2 linked regions of the Antarctobacter heliothermus genome follow. The protein of the gene in region 1 interacts with the protein of each later gene in a pairwise test. Links are inferred from orthologs where the notes say so. Each region holds a gene or a part of one and is shown on either strand. Other genes may lie near its edges. The genes, in order: ybgC and ANTHELSMS3_RS14715.

Region 1 (3,143 bases):
GGTCGGTTCCGGTACCGGAGCGGGTTCTGGCGCGGGCTCTGGTGTCGGTTCGGGCGGGACCACGGGCGTCACCGGCTCTGCCACCGGCTCGGGTGCCGGCGGCGCAGTCAGCGCTGCAAATTCCGCCTCGCTCAGCACTGTCACGTCTGCCACCTGCATCTGCGGCGGATCCGTCGCAAAGACATTGCCCAGCAGCAGCCAAGCGAGCACAAGGGCATGCGCCCCACCCGATATGTACAGATAGCGGTTCATTCGCGCCTCAGCCGCCGTCGGGCCCGTCGAGTGCCGGGCCACCCACATCCGTCACCAGACCGATCGAAGAAAATCCACCCGCGTTCAACGCGCCCATGATCTGGGCAACTTGTTCATAGGGCACTGACCCGTCGGCGCGCAGATAGACCCGGTCATCCGACCGTTCCGCCGCAATCGCGCGCAGCCGCCCGACCAGTTCGTCGCGTGAGACGACTGTGGTCTGGATCAGCACCTCGCCGTCCGCCGACAGCGTCACGGTCAGCGGCTCTTCGGTTTCTGCGGGCAACGCCTGTGCCGCCGTTTTGGGCAGTTCCACCGGCACGCCCACGGTCAACAACGGAGCGGCCACCATAAAGATAATCAGCAGAACCAGCATGACGTCCACAAAGGGCGTCACGTTGATTTCGGCCATCGGCTGTGCCCGGCTGCGACGCGAACCGCGCCGCCGCTTGCCCCCACCGGATTTGACGACCCCTGCGCCCATGGCTCAGGAATCCAGCTGACGGGAAAGGATGGTGGCGAATTCGTCGGCGAACGCCTCGTAGTTGCCCACGATCCGGTCCGCATCCGCCGAAAACTTGTTGTAGAAGATCACCGCCGGGATGGCCGCCAGCAGGCCAAGACCCGTCGCCAACAGCGCCTCCGCGATACCGGGGGCCACGACAACCAAAGAGGTGTTCTGCTGCGCGGCAATCTCGATAAAGGCGTTCATGATGCCGAAAACCGTCCCGAACAGCCCGATGAACGGTGCGGTAGAGCCGACCGTCGCCAGCACCGGCAGGCCGCGCTGCAACACATCGGCCTCTTTCTGGATCGCGACGTCCATCGACCTGTCGATCCGGCTTTGGGCATTGGCGATCAGCCCGCCGTCCTCACGGTGACTGCGGCGCCACTCCATCATGCCAGCGGCGAACACCCGTTCGGAGCGGCCCTTGGGTTCTGGCCCCAACTGTTCGAACAGCTCATCCAGCGGCTCACCCGACCAGAAAGCGCGGTCAAACCGCGTCGCCTCGCGCCGCGCCTTGCGGTAGCTGATGAATTTCTCGATGATGATTGCCCAAGCCCAGACCGAGGCCACCATCAGCAACATCATGACGAGTTTCACCGTCAGTGTCGCGCGCATGAAAAGTCCCCAGAAGGAGAAGTCGATCTCCGACGCGAGGGCAAGCGTTCCTGCTTCCATTAGTCCTGCTCATTTCCTGTCGGCCCCTGTGACCGGGGCTCTGATTACCGTGTTCTTTACCCGATTTGCAGGGGGAACGCTACTGAATAGGCGGCATTCCGCAGGAGGCCGCAGCCGGGCGTCGGCGCAAATCGGCTAGTGGACCCGCTGCCGCAGTTTGGCAGGCAGACGCGCGGGATGGCCATCGCGGGTCACGCAGACCGCCGTCACCTCGGCGCGAAAGACCACCTCCTCACCGCGCACCACTTCCTGACCCATGATCAAACGCACGCCGGTCATGCTGCGCACGGTGGTCCGCACCTCCAGCGCGTCGTCGTATTTCGCGGTCATCAGGTAGTCGGCCTCGATCCGCCGCACGACAAAGACAATACCGTCCTGTTCGCGCATGGCATTCTGATCCAGCCCTTGCTCCTTGACCCAGTCGGATCGCGCCCGTTCGATGAATTTCAGATAGTTGGCGTGGTAGACGATTCCCGCCATGTCGGTGTCTTCGTAGAAAACGCGGATCGGAAAACCATGCATGGGCGAACTCCTGTGTGGCAGGGTGACCCTAGGAGGGCCGCCGCAGCACGGCAAGCGACCCCAATGCCGCATTTCCGCAGGGCCCCGACCTTACCACTTGCGCCTACCGCCCGCGCGCGCTGCGGCTGTGAAACCCGGTGGTCGTCTAGCCATCCATGTCAGGAACCCTGACAATTCGCGATGCGTGCGCGGTTTGCGCACGGTGTTCAGGTCGCGCGCCAGTTGGCTTTCGGTGAACCGCGCGTGGATCTCGCTGTGGCAGATCTGGTGCAACTGAACCACCGCACCGCCCTTGCCACCTTTCAGCTTGCGGACAAGGTGATGCAGACTTTGTCGTGCACCCGGCGGAATCGGGCGCAAACACACCGGACAGACCGGGTCCTCACCCTCGACCACTTCGCTCCCCTTGTCCCCACGGCGCGCTTTGGGCAAGAGGATGGAACGACGACGCCAAGGATCAAACAGAATGAATTTCGACCTCGCCGACCAGCCCGAGTTCGTGCAACAGGCCGCCGACTATGCGCTGCACGGGTGGGAGATTGCCCGCGAATGGCTGATGTCGCCCGCCGCGTGGTCGCAATTTGGTCTGCTGGTGGCGGCCTTCGTGATCGCATGGCTCTCGACGCGTAAGCTGCGCCCTTGGCTGGAACGCGTCCTGACACCAGAGGCCGGGCGGACATCTGCCTTGGCCACGATCCGGCGTTTTCTGCTGATCTTCGTACCCCTGCTGTTGCCGTTGCTGGCCTTTGCCTTCACCGGCGTCGGTGAGGGCCTGACCCGCGCAATCTTTGGGTCGGGCGCCGTAATCGCATTTGGCAAGCGGTTCTTCTTGTTGTTGGCCGCCCGCGTTCTGGTGCGCGAGATCATCAAGGACGGCTTTCTCAAGGTGCTGGGCCGCCTGATCCTGTTGCCCGTCATGGCGCTGTACACACTGGGCCTGCTGGACGCCGCCACAGATCGCCTGAACGAACTGACCGTGAGCCTTGGCAATATCGAATTCACCGCCATGGCGGTGATCCGGGGCCTGATCGCCGGGTCGATCCTGTTCTGGCTGGGCCGTTGGTCCAACGACCAGACCGGCGCCTATATCCACAAGCAGGAGGAAATGCGCCCGGCCACCCGCCAGATTGCCGCCAAAGCAGCCGAGTTCGCGATCTTTGGCCTTGCCTTCATGCTGCTGATGAAC
Region 2 (3,065 bases), 2.8 Mb from region 1 along the record:
GTGCAGACCATGGTCGACGCCGGCGTCGAAGAGTTCTGGGAAATCGGCGCAGGCAAGGCCCTGTCCGGCATGGTGCGCCGCATCCACCGCCCCGCCACCGTCCGCAACATCGGCACGGCGGCAGACATCACCGCCGCCGTTGACGCCGCGAACTAAACAAAGAGGATATGAGCATGTTCGATCTGACCGGAAAATCCGCGCTGATCACCGGGGCCTCTGGCGGCATCGGCGGCGCCATTGCCAAGGCGCTGCACGGTGCGGGCGCCAACGTCGGCCTGTCCGGCACCCGCGTGGAGCCATTGAATGAACTGGCCGCCGACCTGGGCGACCGCGCCTTTGTCCTGCCCTGCAACCTCGGCGACGCCGAGGCCGTCACCGCACTGCCCAAACAGGCGGCAGAGGCGATGGGCAGCGTCGACATCCTCGTGAACAACGCCGGCATCACCCGCGACAACCTGTTCATGCGCATGTCCGACGACGAATGGCAAAGCGTCATCGACGTCAACCTGACCTCCACCTTTCGCCTGTGCAAAGGCGTGCTGCGCGGCATGATGAAATCGCGCTGGGGCCGCATCGTGAACATCTCATCCGTCGTGGGCGCCACCGGCAACCCCGGTCAGGGCAACTATGCCGCCGCCAAGGCGGGCATGGTCGGCATGTCCAAATCGCTGGCCTATGAGGTCGCCAGCCGCGGCATCACCGTCAACGCGCTGGCCCCCGGTTTCATTGAAACCGCGATGACCGACAAGCTGACCGATGACCAGAAAACCGCCATCCTGACCCAGATTCCCACCGGTCGCATGGGCGCTCCGGCGGAGATTGCGGCAGGTGTGCTCTATCTTTCCAGCCCCGAAGCAGCGTATGTGACGGGAACGACGTTGCACATCAATGGCGGCATGGCCATGTTGTGAAATGCGCCGTAGCCTGTTGCGCTGCGGCGTGGGAAAGCGTTTGCCATCCCCGCCGCCTGTGCTATAGGCCGCGCAGATTTTCCGCTGGTGGCGCGTCGTTACACGCCGCCCGCGCCCCGGTTCTCCGGGAGATCGAGCCGCCCGCAAGGGCATGAGACGCCACGCCAGAGGCAGGGCAGAATGGGCGACACGCCCGACAGACTTGTGAGGAACAGACATGAGCGACATCGCAGATCGCGTGAAGAAGATTGTGGTCGAGCACCTGAGCGTCGAAGAAGAGAAGGTGACGGAATCTGCCTCGTTCATCGACGATCTCGGCGCCGACAGCTTGGACACCGTGGAACTGGTCATGGCCTTCGAAGAAGAGTTCGGGATCGAGATTCCGGACGACGCGGCTGAAACCATCCAGACGTTCGGCGACGCGGTGAAGTTCATCACCGAAGCGCAATAAGCCTATCGCCACCGGCGACATTTAAACGGCGCTCCCTCCGGGGGGCGCCGTTTTTCTTTGGGTGTCTGTCCTGGGGGAATACCGCTTTGGTCAGCTGTGCGGGCTTTGCGGGGCGTCGATGTGGATAGCCCGACCGTCGTGGCCGGTCCATTGCCGCCACTGGTCGCTGGCTCTAATGCTGCGCCTCAGCTTCAACAGACCCGCCTCCCGCGTCGCGCAACGTTTTGGCGGGATTTAGGACGGTTGTGCGGACGATGCCGCCAGCCACCTTGTGCGAGTCAACGACTCCTTTGACAGTAAGAGCGATAAGCACTTTGCATCAGATCTTCGCGAGAAGAAGGTGACTGAAACATTAGGATTTTATAGCCTTCGGCAAGGAGACTTTGTTTGGGAGAAAGAGTCGATATTGCCAGCAAGTTGAAGGATGAAACTTCCTCGGCAAAAGTGTCGGGGTCATATCGGAACTGTTCCTTCGCTCTCCTTACGCAGATAGAAATTGCGTCCATACCGAAAGATTGCCTTATGAAGTTTGTGGTGGAACGTACCGAATTGGCAAAGAAATCTTCCGGCGAGAGTCCAACCGCAAAAAAGCAAGTTAGGGCTATCGCTGTGCCGAAAAGGTAACCTCGCACGTTCTCCAATATGAAGTTCCATACGTTACCTCTGGAACTCCCCAAAAAGCGTTGAACGACCCGAAACAGCCCCTCGGGTAATACATACAACATCCCGAATGCCACAATGATTTCAATGATTGGAATGTAAAATTTAGCCACTTCAAAAGCCTTCTACGCATTCAAATGCCGAGGCATAAAACGTCGATTAGCCATTCGACGCAAGCACGAAAACTGCGAGGATTGGGCCCGGAGCGGTCCTCGAATATACCGACCTCACCGCACCACATGGTTGAGAAAAACCGTTCAAGCCACAGCGTCCCCGAACTGCCTCTGTCAGACCCACAAAACAGCTTGATCTGTCCGCCCAAAACCAGTGCGTGCCATCGTACCCGGCACCCCCGGTTTTTCTTTGCAACGCGCCCCCATCTCGGACTGGTCTTTCCCCAAGGGGCGGCGCTATGTAGCGCGCAACCTCACCTAGCCCAACGGGAATATCACGCGTGGTTCTTCTCACGATCTGGCCGCTCTTTGCGCTCATTTGCCTCGGTCATGTGCTGGCCAGAACCGGCTTTCCCGATCCCGGCTTTTGGCCCGCGGCAGAGCGGATCAACTATTTCATCCTGTTTCCGGCGCTGCTGGTGTCCAGCCTTGTCGATGCGCCCATCGGCGATCCGCAGATCCTCCGGCTGGGGGCGGCGGCTGTGACCACCCTCCTGGTGGCCGCCCTTGGGATGGCTGTGGCACGCTGCGTCTTTCCAACGCCCTCAGCCCGCTTTGGCCCGGCTTTGCAGGGCGTCGTGCGGTTCAATACCTTTCTGGGTCTTGCCGTCACGGCCAGTCTGGCGGGGGCAGAGGGGATGGAACGCGCGGCGGTCTACCTTGCGGTCTGCGTCCCGGTCGTCAACGTGGTGTCGATCATCGCCCTAAGCGAACGTGACGTCCTGCGTCGCCCCGGCGCGCTGTTGCGGATGATCCTGTTCAATCCGATGATCCTGGGTTGTCTGTTCGGGATCTCACTGGCGCTTTTGGGGCTGGGTCTGCCTTTTGGCACCGGGACTTTTCTAGAGCTTTTGGCACGGGGCAGCCTGC

The links.
Region 2: the proteins of ybgC (region 1) and ANTHELSMS3_RS14715 interact in binary tests that used the Escherichia coli proteins (3 or more experiments, as listed by UniProt). The link is inferred for Antarctobacter heliothermus from one-to-one orthologs.

What each region holds. Positions count from the first base shown.
Region 1 is NZ_CP022540.1:273,933-277,075, forward strand. Bases 265-3,087 are described here. They hold ybgC (tol-pal system-associated acyl-CoA thioesterase), read right to left. Parts: upstream 1,958-3,087; coding sequence 1,571-1,957; downstream 265-1,570. Other genes in these bases: tolR (protein TolR), read right to left, coding at 265-736; tolQ (protein TolQ), read right to left, coding at 740-1,435; ANTHELSMS3_RS01375 (HNH endonuclease), read right to left, coding at 2,048-2,353; ANTHELSMS3_RS01380 (mechanosensitive ion channel family protein), read left to right, coding at 2,424-3,087. Outside these bases: ANTHELSMS3_RS01355 (cell envelope biogenesis protein TolA), read right to left, coding at 1-252; more of tolR, read right to left, coding at 260-264; more of ANTHELSMS3_RS01380, read left to right, coding at 3,088-3,143.
Region 2 is NZ_CP022540.1:3,073,303-3,076,367, forward strand. Bases 1-2,745 are described here. They hold ANTHELSMS3_RS14715 (acyl carrier protein), read left to right. Parts: upstream 1-1,128; coding sequence 1,129-1,362; downstream 1,363-2,745. Other genes in these bases: fabD (ACP S-malonyltransferase), read left to right, coding at 1-156; fabG (3-oxoacyl-[acyl-carrier-protein] reductase), read left to right, coding at 174-911; ANTHELSMS3_RS25590 (hypothetical protein), read right to left, coding at 1,641-2,135; ANTHELSMS3_RS14720 (AEC family transporter), read left to right, coding at 2,477-2,745. Outside these bases: more of ANTHELSMS3_RS14720, read left to right, coding at 2,746-3,065. UniProt on the Escherichia coli protein: Carrier of the growing fatty acid chain in fatty acid biosynthesis.